4 regions of the Enterococcus sp. XAF26B05_ASV22 genome follow, and region 2 is predicted to be linked to each of the others. Evidence: riboswitches for the same ligand, from Rfam matches in the RefSeq annotation. Region 2 holds a riboswitch; each other region holds the start of a gene.
What was found. A riboswitch is a leader RNA that binds a small molecule or an ion and turns the genes downstream of it on or off. The one in region 2 is predicted to bind magnesium.
Positions count from the first base shown of each region.

Region 1 (3,679 bases), 490 kb from region 2:
TTCATATGACTGATTATTTTTTTTAGTTAATGCTGTTCTTTTATCCATGTATTTCTCCTTCTTTCTAAAACTCTGATTAATGAAATGTAGGTTAGTCTAATACAAACGATCATCCTTTACAATCTCATTGTGTTCTCTCTATTTTAGGAATCGGACTGATAGATAAAAGAAAATCTGTTAGCGGAGAAAATTGCTTTTTTGCCCTAGAAACAAATAGACAATAATAATTATAATTTCTTCAACAGATTTCTTTATCCATGAGCCCTTAATCATCTGACTACTGTCATCCATTTGTTTCCATCTCCTTTAGCGTGATATGTTTGATAATTCCGAAATTCCGAGTGTTCTTTTTTGTGCAAAGATTTTTCTTAAATTTTTTTAAGATCACATCCCCATCTGAGTATGCGCTACTTATACGTTGGTAACCAAAATGATCATAAAAGCCCCAAGCTTGTTTACGACCAGTTAAAAATACAGATTGAAAGTTCATCAGCTCTGCTATTTTTTCTGCAAATTCAAGTAATTGTTTTCCTATCCCAAATCCCTGGTACAACTCATCAATCGCAACTTGCTTGATCTGAGCCATCGTGCGGCTTCTTTTTGAAAGAAGTAACGTCCCTACAACTTCCCCGTCAATCATCGCAGCCATATGGAGGTCGTATTTTTCATGAATAGGCAATTCTTTGATCCATTCCTTTCCAGCACTTGTTTTAAGTAGCTTATTTCTTAAAAAAATACCTCTCCAATATTCTTCACTATTCCAATTAATTACGTTGACCTTCACTGTTTTACCATTTTGATTCCTCCATTCTTTTAATTGCTCATTTGATTGATTTCTATGATTTCTGATAGTTGAGACAATTCTGAAATAATCGTATTGACTGCTAATACGCCATTTCTTGTCGCTTCGATTTCTAGGAATAGTCTTACTTTTTGTCCTGCTAAATCGGTACAAGAGAATTTAGTAAAGGTTAAACAATATTTATCGAGTAACTGAATAATTTCAGTTCTAAGCATGACTTCACTTGTATTACTAGCAATAACTGAAAGATAGTGAATCGACTCTACTTGTTCGTCTTCTTTTTGGACAGCCAAGTTGTCCATTTTAAACGATAGATTCCTCAGCAAAATATTAACGAGCATCAAAGCAACTGCGCAACTTATTCCTTCGATCACAAACCCCGCTCCGATCAAACTTCCAACAGCAGCTGAACACCATAAGGTCGCGGCAGTATTGATACCTGTTACGCTAAAGCCTTCTCGCAAAATTACGCCTCCAGCAAGGAATCCGATACCACTGACTACTTGAGCGGCTATTCTTGTAGGACTGCTATCATCCTGAATCAAAGTGGATAAAGAAACGAATTGACATGCACCAAATGTTACCAAGGTCATTGTTCTCATTCCAGCTAGTTTTTTTCGCCATTGCCGTTCTGCCCCAATAATCATTCCTGCAAAAATGCTGGCCATAATGTTGATTAAAAATTCATAAGCTTGCTCCTTTCTTAGATTTGTTGTTAGTGTTTGGTATGCTCGAAATGACATGATGTGATTCAGTATTTCGGTTACTTCTCTCTCTTCGTTCGCCAAGTACTGTTCATCATCTACTCTGTCTTTCCTTTTTATACTTTGGCTTTTAGGTCAAGAGATGGGGGATCGATATGCCGTGATTCAGTATTTCGGTTACTTCTCTCTCTTCGTTCGCCAAGCACTGTTCATCATCTACTCTGTCTTTCCTTTTTATACTTTGGTTTTTAGGACCAGAGATGGGGGATTGATATGCCGTGATTCAGTATTTCGGTTACTTCTCTCTCTTCGTTCGCCAAGTACTGTTCATCATCTACTCTGTCTTTCCTTTTTATACTTTGGTTTTTAGGACCAGAGATGGGGGATTGATATGCCGTGATTCAGTATTTCGGTTACTTCTCTCTCTTCGTTCGCCAAGTACTGTTCATCATCTACTCTGTCCTTTGGCCAATCGTAGTGATTCACAGCAAAAAACCTTCCGCCAAAACTCAGCGGAAGGTCATAAATAAGCGCACAAAAAAAAGCCTGTATGATCTAGTCGTTGAGTTTTGGCACTATACAACGTAAAAAGCAGAGCTTTTAGCTACCTTATGAAAAGCCTTGTAATCGACAATCCCTGTTCTACCCATTGGCATCTCTCGATGTTTTTGGGCAGTAGCCTGTGTTTGTATAGGAGCCTCACCTAACAAATCTATTTAGTTATCTTACAGGTGAAACTATACCATCGTTATAAAACAAATGTCAATGCTTTTTTTGAAAAAATAATTATTTACTCTATAAAAAACAAAAATGACGAGCCTGGGACATAACTAAAAACGTTATGTTTCAGGCTCTTAGTAACCGAATAAACGGTGGGCGCAGAAGCAACTCCTTCGGAAATAAGCCGAAATTCTCGGTGTTAAACACTTCTGTCCCAACCTCAAACATTATCGACTTCAAAATGATTAAATTTTTTCAACTTTTATTACTGAATTCCCAACAACTTGTGGTGGAATCGACATAGTCATTGCTGGTAAACCGACTAATGTAAATTGGATTTTATCACCAGTCTTAAAACTACTTTCTGTGAGTCCATCTGCTAATTGTTCCGTTGTGACATTCAAAATAACACCATCATTTTTCATCATACCAATCATTTTTTCTGGATCTTCAACTGCTTCGACTTCTTTTAGAACCAAACGAGTCGATTGATCCACTGTATCATTTTTTTTAGCATCTTCAACTAAAATAGCTGTAAAAATGGATTGAGATTTTTCTTGATCTTTCATAGTTGAGATTTCATCGATCATTTGGTCTTTCTCACTACTCATTGACGTTTTTTCACTTCCTTTTGACGAGTCGGTTTTATTTTGTGTGCATGCGGCTAAAGAAATCAATGCAATAACCGTTACAAATGTTATAGTAATTTTTTTCATAGACACGCCTCCATTGTTGATACTTTATTATAAACGCTAGACTCTTGCATAGTCCATTACAACCATTTAGTATTAAGAAAAATTAAAAAAGCAACTGAAGTATCACACACTTCAGTCACCTATACTCAACCTATACAGCAGTCGTAAAAGTCAGCTCTATCCATTTCTTCGATCATTACCAGACATTGTAATTTCTTGAGCCAAGTAACGGATTCGTTCCATGATACGACGAGCTTTTAATGGTTCTTGTTCTCCACGCTGGGTCACGGATAAATGTTTCTCTAGCTCTTTTAAATCAAGGTTCGATGAAAAGAACGTTACCAATTGTTCTTGCATACGATATTGTAAAATAACGCTTAATACATCATCTCGAATCCAAGAAGTCATTGATTCTGCCCCTAGATCATCAATCATCAAAACAGGTGATTTCTTGACAGCATCCAACTTAGGTCCAACCATATCTTTACCAATTGCCTGTTTCATTTCAACTGTAAAGGTCGGAAAATGGACAATGGTTGTTACAAAACCACGCTCAGCTAAACTATTCGCAATTGCACCTAATAAGAACGATTTCCCTACACCGAAGGTACCTTGAAGATACAAGCCTTTATGGAATTCTTTTGGATTTGTTGTATACTCGTTTAAAAATTTCATAGTTTCGGCCATTGCTTGAGCACGACCTTGAGATGCCGTATCAAATCTATTCAAACTAGCTTCTCGGACATCTTTAGGCATAT
Region 1 covers NZ_CM161538.1:1,280,796-1,284,474, reverse strand. Annotated here, with positions in the region: gene mgtA (magnesium-translocating P-type ATPase) at 1-48, opposite strand, end outside; gene AC1PU0_RS06345 (GNAT family N-acetyltransferase) at 284-784, opposite strand; gene AC1PU0_RS06340 (MgtC/SapB family protein) at 814-1,590, opposite strand; M-box (ykoK) riboswitch at 2,054-2,224, opposite strand; gene AC1PU0_RS06335 (hypothetical protein) at 2,472-2,942, opposite strand; gene dnaI (primosomal protein DnaI) at 3,099-3,679, opposite strand, start outside.
Region 1: another riboswitch for magnesium. It lies ahead of AC1PU0_RS06340 (MgtC/SapB family protein); the one in region 2 lies ahead of AC1PU0_RS03990 (LCP family protein).

Region 2 (3,679 bases):
TACCTTTTCTGAATCACTACCCAGAATTTTCTGCGACCATTGACTAGAACCTGTCGCTAAAATCAATTTATTGAAAGACATAATAAACGTTGCTGCTTGTTTTTCATACTTAACGATATACTGTTTCGAATCCATACTGACCACTTTGGCATTTAACAACAAAGAAATACCCTTTTCTATTAATTGTTGTTCTGAAATAAACTCTGCAGTTTGAATAGATTCGCTTGTTTTATTAAAATACCGGTTGATTCCTCCCGGCAAATAACCAATCGTTTCCTGTTTCTCGATTAAATGAATTTCTGCAACGGGGTGTTTTTTTCTAATAGCCAAAGCAGCCGACACGCCAGCAAAAGATGCACCAATGATCACAACTTTCATAGTAAACCCTTCCTTCTAAATAAAAAAAACGCTTTCTTAAAGAATAGCATACGCTTGGTCTAATCGCATAGAATTAAACTGATTTACTTTCCGTTTTTATAAAAAAATCCGTTTACCCACATCAAGGAGAGCAAACGGATCCATTATGTTATTCTTTGTCTTTCATAAAATTCTGAATCGCTTCAGCATTCGTTTGTTCATCTAATTCAATCACGCTTCCAGATTCAGTATAATCATTGAAGTTCCATGACCCTTCTACGGGAACAGATAGTGATTTTAATGGTTTCACTTTTCCAGTTAGAAAATCTTTTGCTAAATCGATTAGAAGACTTGTGGGTACATTTGTATCGATTTTTCCGACCATTTTCCCTGCTACTTGTGGTAATTCCCAAATTGGAATCAAATCTTTAGATTGCTCTACTAAAGCATCCATCACCTGTTGTTGACGTCTGATCCGACCGAAATCGCCTTCTTCATCCATTCTAAAACGAGCATACTGCAGTAAACTATTACCATGTAATGTTTGTTTCCCTTTAAAGATATCCACACCGTCTAAATTAATATCTTTTTCAGCGTCAATCGTTACCCCTTTTGGATAAAGCTCGTCAATAATATCACTAAATTCTTTAAAATCCATGACTACATAATAATTGATTGGTAAATCAAAATTCGTTTTCAGCACGTCTTTTGTCATTTGTGCACCACCATATGCATATGCGGCGTTTATTTTATCTTGTCCGCCATCTGGAAAAGTTACATAGCTGTCTCTCATAATCGAAATCAATTTAGGCTGCTTCGTTTTCCCATCATAGTGCGCTACCATAAGCGTATCTGAACGCCCTTGGTCTTCATCGTCATCTCTTGAATCATTTCCGACGATCATTACAGTCAACTCTTTATCACTTGCTTGTTCATCACCAGTGAAATTCTGGTTCTTATTGGACAATGTTGATTCACTTTCTTCCTTGGCTGTTTGGAATGAAATGGCTGCATAACATCCTACACTGACAACGACAAGAAGAATAGATAATACCGTGATAATCACTATTTTTACAGATTTCTTCATTGGTTATTCCTTTCTATAGCTCCGCTAATTCATTGGATAAAAACAAAAAACTTCACCAAGAGCACTCAGCGAAGGGATTAGATTATAGGCGTTTAAATTTATGACATTTGCCATTTCTTTAGAACGTACCTTACTCTTCTCTTCGTTGAGTTTTAGCACTATATAACGTAAAAAGCATTGCTTTTAGCTACTTTGAAAAACGCCTTAATTCGACGAATTTTGTCCTACCCATACCTGTCTTTCGACATTTCTGAGCAGTAGCCTGTGTTTATATAGGAGCCTCACCTAACAAGTATTTAATTCATTTTAAACTATAATCGTATCGAATCACAAAGTCAAATTAAATTTGATACACGTTATCCAACTTGTGTAGTTATGTTCCTAAACTAAACCGACTCTGTGCTTGTTCCCACGGTAAAATCCACGCTGGCTAATAAATCGTTTCACTAAAAATCTTTATATTTTCTTAAAAAATGACTATCCAACTAAAAAAAACAACTTTAGATAGACATTCTTTCTTTTATCTGTTTCAATGTTTAAAAGACCCAACTTTTGGAGGCTATAAATGGACCATTTTTTAGAAAAACAGCAAGAGTATTTTTTTAACTTTTTAACAGACAGCATTGACAATTTTTTACTAGATCATTCCGATGAACGATTTTATGCATTTGCTTTGGACTGCAATATTTATGAGGAAGGTGAAATCAACTTATGCTTTAATACAGTGAACCTTTGGCAAGAAACAACCAGTTATTACGCAACTAAAGGCTACACTAAAACACAATTGGAAGAAATGAAGTACAATTCCGGTGATTGGGATGAAAATCAGCGATTTGCCTCTCTTCATTTATTTGATGATTGGGTAGAAGATGAACAAGATATTGAGACAGTTCTTGAATGGCTTTGCCAGCAACTCATTCTTTTGACTGATAACGAAACCTTTGAACGAATTCCAAAAACAGAAGACTTCAAACTGCTCGTTTATGATCATGATGAAACGCCAGCCGACTCACAAGAACGATTTGAAAAAATAAGCATGTCAGATTTTTTTCAAATAGAATAGCGAAAAAATGCCTGTAGCTCAAAATTGCAACAGGCATTTTTATATACTTGATATTTTAATAAATTGCTAAATTGATACATTTAGGTCATTTTAAAACAAAATTCTAATTCTTCTACATTAAAAATGGTTCCTAAAATATCATTCACTTTCTCCACTAATTTTGTTTCAACGATGATTTGATCTTTTGTTTCAATTTTTACAGAATCAGTTGAATATGTCAAAAAATCATATTCTTCTTTAAGCGTAACTTGATACTCTTCTTTTTTATATAACGTATAATCATCGATTACATCCATCTGATATTCCCGTTTGAATCCATTTTTTAGTGCAATCGCTGATACTAAAGAATTGACCGTCAATGCTTCTAAAGAAATTGCTTGCTCGTCTATCGTCAGAGTATAATTTTCATCTTCAATAATTCCGCAAGCATTACAACCTCCATCTAATAAATTCACTGTTTTACTAATTATCGCTTTTTTCATTTTTTATAGATCCTTTCTTGCATCTCTATCTTTTTTTACTTATTATAGCAAAAACAAAGGAACAATAAAGTAACTAATTGATTTTAAGCGTTATAGTAACTCATTCTATCGAGGATAGATGGAAATCAATATAGAAGTTCAAATAAAAATCCTTACTCATTATCCTTGCAGAAAATAGGGATTCTATCTAGTTCACTCATTTTTTCCTTCGCCACAAACTATACGTCTGAATCACTACCAATAAAACCAACAGAATAATCACTAAAATCAACCAAATCGGAACCTTGCTCACAATTTTCGTTTCTTCATTTTCTTCTTTGATTCTCTTCGCTTGTCCTCTTGTAATCTGAAATTCATTCTCAAATGCCCATTTTTTCCCATCTTGATTGATTTGTGTTTGACTGATATATGTCCCAGGCCGCAACTGTCTTTTGATAGGTACTGGAAAATCCATCATGGAATTCGGCGCCATTTCTAGCGCCTCTTTTTCATACTTGATTAGCGCTGTCTCATCCCCTTTTTTTCGAACAATAAATTTTAGAGCCATTTTCTTTGAAATCGCTGCATTTACATTACGAATCGAATGGATCACGGCTATTTTCTTCCCTTGTTTGGATCTGGCAACATCTACTGTATCTATTTCATAATCAGGCAAAACCGAAGTATCTGTCTCTTTTAAGACTACACCCA
Region 2 covers NZ_CM161538.1:794,238-797,916, reverse strand. Annotated here, with positions in the region: gene AC1PU0_RS03995 (FAD-dependent oxidoreductase) at 1-378, opposite strand, end outside; gene AC1PU0_RS03990 (LCP family protein) at 527-1,444, opposite strand; M-box (ykoK) riboswitch at 1,576-1,744, opposite strand; gene AC1PU0_RS03985 (DUF4303 domain-containing protein) at 2,010-2,507, shown strand; gene AC1PU0_RS03980 (DUF4809 family protein) at 2,588-2,989, opposite strand; gene AC1PU0_RS03975 (WxLIP family cell surface protein) at 3,186-3,679, opposite strand, start outside.

Region 3 (3,679 bases), 1.2 Mb from region 2:
AAAACAGGTAAAAGAAGCGCATAATTCACAGGTTCACTATTTGGATTTACGTTTTGTCTCATGCCAGTTCTCCTTTTTGCTTCCCTATTTCTCTCATTTCCGTCGCACGGGCATTCAATGCAATACCAAGTGTAATGCTCAATATCAGCAAACTAGATCCACCATAACTGATGAAAGGGAATGTCAATCCTGTCATAGGGATAAACCCTAACAAGCTCCCTACGTTTACGGATACTTGAAGTAAAAGTAACATCCCACAACCAATATAAAGATAGGAGTAATAAAGGATTTTTGATCTTATCGCAAGTAAAAATAAACGAGCAACCATAAAGAATACTAAAAATAAAATCACTAAAGAAACAATCAATCCCAGCTCTTCGATACAAATGGCAAAAATAAAATCTGTATCAGCAGCTGGCAGGAACCCCTTTTTTTGAATACTATTGCCTAAACCTAAGCCCCAAAAACCACCATTATGCATGGCATAATAAGCATTTGACGTTTGAAACCCTTTGCCAGTCGGATCAATGAAAGGATTTTGCATCACTTCGAAACGAGTTACTAAATACCCGAATTTTTCAGGCATCCAATTTGTTGGAATCGACAATAAAAGAACGGTTCCTAAACGTTTTATCGCAACGAAACCAATTAAAGCTATCGACATAAATAAAGGAGATAGTCCGCTGGATAAAAACAAGACTAAAACAAGGATAAAAATCATTGACGCTCCAGCAATATTTGGTTGTAAAGCTACAAAAAACATAAAGAACATAGCCACAAATAAAGAACGTTTATGATCTTTGAACCTAAAAGGAACGAGCGTGTCTGTTTTAGCCAAGTTTGCAGCTAAATAAAGAACGAGTACTAAAGGAACTAACTCAGATGGTTGAAACAAAAGTACGCCTAGATTGATCCAGCGCTTAGCACCACCAACACTTGTTCCAATAAAGGGCAAAGCAACAATAGATAAGAACGTCATCGCCAAAATAACATACATCATTTTAGGTTTACGAAGAACGGACAAGTTAATCCGATAAACAAAACTCATACACACGATACTAAAAAGAAAATACATCGTTTGTTTGATTGCTTTACTCGACGTTCCAAGGTCACTATCTAATAATTGATAGGAACTTGAACTATAGACCATTAAAATACCTATGATTGACAAAATAAAATAAGGGACCAAAACATAAAAATCTAAATAATGCATCTTAGAGAATCTCTTGGATTGTTTCATTTCGCTGCCCCATCATCCAAAAAGCTATGAATAGCTTCTTCATTTTGTTTCTCGTCTATTTCTAAGACACTTCCAGCATCAGTATAATCGTTAAATGCCCAGCTCCCTTTAACTGGTACAGATAAAGTTTCAAGCGTTTTGACATTGCCTGATAGAAAATCTTTTGCTAAATCTATAAGAAGATCAGTGGGGATATTCGTATCTAAGTAACCGACCGCTTCGCCCGCTATTTTCGGAAGTTGTAAGAAGGAGACAGCATCTTTAGATTGTTTTGCCAGTGCGTCCATAACTTGTTGTTGTCTTCTTACTCGACCAAAATCGCCCTCTTCATCCATTCGAAAACGAGCATACTGTAATAACGTGTTACCATCCATGAGTTGTTTGCCTTTTTTGATGTCGACATTGTCTAGGTTGATATCTTTTTCTGCATCGATTTCAATCCCTTTTGGATAAAGTTCATTGATTAATTGAACAAAATGAGTAAAATCTGCCGAAATATAATAATTGATTGGCAAACCAAATGAGTCATTGAGGACCTTTCGTGTTAATTCGGCTCCGCCGTACGCGTAAGCAGCATTGATTTTCTCTAATCCATGTCCAGGTATTGACACATAAGAATCTCTCATGATTGATATTAATTTTGGTTGTTTTGTTTCACTGTTGTAGTGGGCGACCATTAATGTATCAGCACGTCCGCCATCTTCATCATCTTCACGACCGTCATCACCAATTAACATAATCGTGATCTCTTTCAGATTTGTCTGTTGATCACCAGAGAAGTTAGTATTCTTGTTCTTATTCACTTGGGATTGAGCCATTTTTTTTCCATTATGAAAATTTATTGCGGTGTAACTCCCAATTCCTGTAAAAATCAAGAGAACAAAAAGAATTATACAAATTAACCATTTTATTCCAGTTTTCATAGTTTATTCCTCGCTAATCATTTTAATTGATCATCAAATAAAGTTTGGCATTAGGAATTGATTTAGATGGGGGACAAAAAGATCTTTATACTAAAATAATGAATCACAGTAAGTCAAAATTAAAAGAAGTATCTCTAAACCATTAAATCATAATGAAGAGATGTTTTCTCCTTCGATTTGTATATCCACCTCCTGGAAGTAAAATTCTGTCAACATTATCTATCAAAACAAAAAACCTTCGCTTAGAATAACTCAGCGAAGGTGGATTGATTTCAGCACAAAAAGAGCTTTTCATCATTCTCATCGTTGAGTTTTAGCACTATGAAACGTAAAAAGCAGAGCTTTTAGCTACTTTGTGAAAAGCCTTAATTCGACAATTCCTGTCCTACCCATTCCTGTCTTTCGACATTTTTGAGCAGTAGCCTGTGTTTCCATAGGAGCCTCACCTAACAAGTTATTCAGATCGCCCTAAATATAGTGAATATCTTCGTTAAAGTCAATAAAGTAAATATTAATTTTTTTATAATATGTCGATCTGAAACGGATAAACTTGTTATTTAAAGTAGAAAATTCCGTTTTCTAGAGGGGTATAGCGGTCGAGTTGAAAAGAGTGGAAAATGACTACGTACTATTTTCTTTACTCTTTCTTAAACATAGCCTCAAATAATTGCTATCTAATGATTTAGAAAGAATATCGGAAAGCATGAACCTTTATGTTTCGGCGTTGTCTTATTTTTGGGGATCAAATGATTAAACAAATAATAGGCAACATGCTATAATTGAAATTGATACAGGGTTTGTAACTGTACTATAAAATACGGTTTTCCTTAATGTAGATTCTTTATATTCTTTTTTGTATAAGGGAATTGGTTTAATGAAACATGATTTCAGAAAGGGTGTAACACGTAATGGGTAAAAGCAGAAATGGTGCCGAAGTGATTGTTGAGAGCTTGAAAAATCATCAAGTCGATTATGTCTTTGGAATTCCAGGAGCAAAGATTGATGGTCTGTTTAATGCGTTAGTCGATGATGGCCCAGAATTGATCGTAACGCGTCATGAACAAAATGCAGCCTTTATGGCAGCTGCCGTTGGTCGCTTGACTGGAAATCCAGGTGTAGTTGTTACAACGAGTGGTCCAGGTGCGAGTAATCTCGCTACAGGGTTAGTAACAGCTACAGCAGAAGGCGATCCTGTACTGGCGATCGGTGGTCAAGTAAAACGAAGAGACTTATTAAAATTAACCCACCAAAGTATGAACAATGCTGCTTTATTCGAGCCAATCACGAAGTACAGTGCAGAAATTCAAGATCCAGAGACCATTTCTGAAGTCTTAGCAAATGCTTATCGATTGGCAAAGTCGTCAAAAAAAGGAGCTAGTTTTATCAGTATTCCGCAAGATGTAGTTGATGCTCCAGTAGAATCTGTCGGCATAAAACCATTGAGTGATCCGAAAATCGGCTCTGCTTCATCAAAAGATATCGACTACCTTTCACAACGGATTCAAGCGGCTGAGCT
Region 3 covers NZ_CM161538.1:2,030,810-2,034,488, reverse strand. Annotated here, with positions in the region: gene AC1PU0_RS10105 (FtsW/RodA/SpoVE family cell cycle protein) at 1-62, opposite strand, end outside; gene AC1PU0_RS10100 (FtsW/RodA/SpoVE family cell cycle protein) at 59-1,240, opposite strand; gene AC1PU0_RS10095 (LCP family protein) at 1,237-2,163, opposite strand; M-box (ykoK) riboswitch at 2,455-2,624, opposite strand; gene alsS (acetolactate synthase AlsS) at 3,072-3,679, shown strand, end outside.
Region 3: another riboswitch for magnesium. It lies ahead of AC1PU0_RS10095 (LCP family protein); the one in region 2 lies ahead of AC1PU0_RS03990 (LCP family protein).

Region 4 (3,679 bases), 440 kb from region 2:
TTGTGAAAAATTCGCAAAAATACTTTAAAACACAACAAGAATATCTTGGGGTTATCAATGGTAAAGTCGAAGAAACAATCGGTGGATACAACATTGTACGTCTATTCAATGATGAAGAAAACTCTCTTGAAGAATTCAAAACGCAAAATGACGTTTTATTCAAATCAGCTTGGAAGTCACAATTTCTTTCTGGTTTAATGCAACCTATTATGAATTTTGTAGGAAACCTAGGCTATGTTGCTGTAGCGATTTTTGGTGGGATTTTAGCCTATAACGGTACAATCACAGTTGGAGATATCCAAGCCTTTATCCAATACGTGCGTAATTTGACACAACCTATTGCTCAATTGGCGCAAGTTTCAAACTTACTTCAATCAATGGCAGCATCAGCTGAACGTGTCTTTGAATTCTTAGAAGAAGATGAAGAAGCACAAACAGTACCAAACCCAGTTAAACTTGACAAAGCCAAAGGAATGGTCGACTTTGAACATGTTCGTTTTGGCTACACTCCAGACAAAATCATCATCAATGATTTCAGTTCACACGTTGATCCTGGTCAAACAGTGGCAATCGTTGGGCCGACTGGTGCAGGTAAAACAACAATGGTCAAACTATTGATGCGATTTTACGATGTAACATCTGGTGCGATTAAAATCGATGGATACAATATCAAAGACTTTAACCGTGCAGATTTACGCAAAAATATCGGAATGGTTTTACAAGATACATGGCTATTTAAAGGAACTATCATGGAAAATCTACGTTATGGTCGGTTAGATGCAACAGATGAAGAAGTTTATGAAGCGGCAAAAGCTGCCCATGTTCATCATTTTATCCAAACCTTACCAGGTGGTTACAATATGGAATTAAATGAAGACTCTTCTAATATTTCTCAAGGTCAAAAACAATTATTAACCATTGCTCGCGCTATTTTAGCGGACAAACCGATTTTGATTCTTGACGAAGCAACATCTTCTGTTGATACAAGGACAGAAGGCTTGATCCAAGGCGCCATGAATAACTTGATGGCTGGCCGCACATCGTTCGTTATCGCTCACCGTTTGTCAACAATTAAAGATGCAGATAAAATCCTTTATATGCAAGACGGAGATATCAAAGAACAAGGAACACATGAAGAGTTGCTAGCTGCTGGTGGCTACTATGCATCGCTTTATAATTCTCAATTTGAAGAGCTAGATCAATAAACAATAGTTGAAAGAAGAGGGAGTTGTTTCTGCTCCTACCGTTTATTCAGATTCTTTGAGACTGAGATATGACTCATAGAGTGATGTCTCAGTCTTTTCTTTTTTCTAAAAAAACTTCCTTAATATTGATTAAGAAAAAATAAAGTCCCTTAAAATAACTTGAAAAAAAACTTTGTCAACGGTATTCTTAAAAAAATAAATAGATAAATAACCTTGTTAGGTGAGGCTCCTATACAAACATAGGCTATTGCGCAGAAACGTCGAAAGACGCCAATGTGTAAAACAGGAATGGTCGAATTAAGGCTTTTCATAAAATAGCTAAGAATGTTTCTTTACGTTGTATAGTGCTAAAACTCAGACGATGAGATTGATTGAAAGTCAAACGTCTTAGGAAAAAAATGTTTGGCTTTTTTCTTTTGGCGAATAATGAATGTATTGACTGATCGTGCAATGTTATTGGGCCTACTTGTGTTTTTTTAAGAATACTGACAATGTGTAAGTGATGTTATTTAATTTACGAAATGAAGGGATTTTAAATATGAATACGTATAAAGAAAAAAAGTTTACCCCCGCAATTTTAAGTACCATATTATTTGTGGTGCTGACCTTTTTAGTTGTTCAGAATGTCTCGTGGTTTCATCAGATTGATTCAGCGATTTATCAATTCAATTGGAAACCAAACGAGATGATTACGAGCAGTGTGAATCTGTTTGCTAAGACGGCAACCATTGTACCAATTTTTAGTGTAAGCTTAATTAGTTCATTTTTACTTTGGCGGCAAAAACAACCATTATTGGCATTTTGGCTGAGTAGTAACGTTTTGGTTGTTAGTGCTTTGGGGTTTATCTTAAAGCATATTGTTGCAAGGGCAAGACCTGATGTGTCGCAGTTAGCTGAGCGTTCGTCATACAGTTTTCCAAGTGGTCATTCACTTTTAGCTATGTGCTTGGTATGCTCAATTTTGTTAGTGACACAGAAAAGAAAAGACAAGCTTTTAAAAACGATGTTGATCCTCTATGTTGTTTCGATTGGAATAAGTCGAATTTATTTGAGAGTTCATTATCCGAGTGATGTTATTGGTGGATTTCTTTTAAGTTTTTCATGGGTAAATCTTTCGTACGTTTGCCTTCAAAGAATGTTCCTTAACAGGACATTTTCAACGTCAGATGATAAAAAACGTTTTGTGCAAAAAACGATATTAGGCGCTTTAACACTTGTGTTATTGGCTGTTGCAGGTGCATCTGCATATGGCGCGACTGTGTTCAAGAATGTGCAAAAAACAGCGGATAAAATATATCAACCACTGAATCGAAACACCAAGCCAGTAGAACTGAACAATAGTGAACCCGTAAGTTTTTTACTTCTAGGCATTGCAAATGACTCAAAGCGTCAAACAGATTTTCGAGCAAATACGATCATGGTCGTGACAGTTAATGATCAATTAAAGAAAACAACGATTACAAGCATACCTAGAGATGCCTACGTAGAAATTATTGGAAAAGAAGGGGCATACGATAAAATCAATCATGCGCATTCTTTTGGCGGTGAGGAAATGATGATTGATACGATCGAGCATTATTTAGACATCCCAATCAATCATTATTTTGTGATCAATATGGATGGATTAGCTGCATTAAGTGATGCTGTCGGAGGCGTCACTGTTAATAATGATTTTGCCTTTGACGCCGAAGGAATCCATTATCCTAAAGGGGAACAGCATCTAGGTGGTTGGGAAACCTTACAGTACGCAAGGATGCGTTATGAAGATCCGCTAGGGGATTACGGTAGACAAAAAAGACAGCGAGAAGTGACGATTCAGTTGACTAAAGAATTACTGTCGATGAAAAGTGTATTTCGTTATCAAGAGTTGTTAGATGTTATTGGTGAAAATGGCCAGACAGATATGACATTAGATCAAATGATGCTGTTGATGAAAAATTATCAAAAGGCACTAGAGAACATTGAAAGCTATCAAATGCAAGGCGAAGACTTTACTGGTGATGGTTATACGGGTGAGGAAGGTATTTCTTATCAAATTATTCCTGAAACAGAAAAAGAAAAAGTTACATTGGCATTGAAGAAACAATTAAATTTAGAATAATATGTGTGTAGCATCAAGTGTCCATTAGTCAATTGTTAGTTACAACATTGGATGGATCTTTTAAGACCTTATTGTTTCCAAAGCAAAAAAAATAGAGTACGCCCCTAAAGGTAGATTTTTTTGTTCTATCTTTAAGGGCGTACTTTTTAATATGTTCTATACGGTTAAACGAATGACCATACAGTGAAAACATAAATTTTTTAAAGAGTTGTATATCGTATCAGCTTACTCTTTGACTGCTTGAAATAAAACTTGGAAGAAATAAGCTAATCCGACGGTGATTATAATATGTCCTAATCCAGCTATTCCAGCTATTGCTGCAGATTCTGGATAATCCAATACTTGTAAACTACCGCGAACGATCATCATCAAT
Region 4 covers NZ_CM161538.1:1,229,253-1,232,931, forward strand. Annotated here, with positions in the region: gene AC1PU0_RS06125 (ABC transporter ATP-binding protein) at 1-1,205, shown strand, start outside; M-box (ykoK) riboswitch at 1,411-1,578, shown strand; gene AC1PU0_RS06130 (phosphatase PAP2/LCP family protein) at 1,744-3,306, shown strand; gene AC1PU0_RS06135 (DUF2871 domain-containing protein) at 3,532-3,679, opposite strand, start outside.
Region 4: another riboswitch for magnesium. It lies ahead of AC1PU0_RS06130 (phosphatase PAP2/LCP family protein); the one in region 2 lies ahead of AC1PU0_RS03990 (LCP family protein).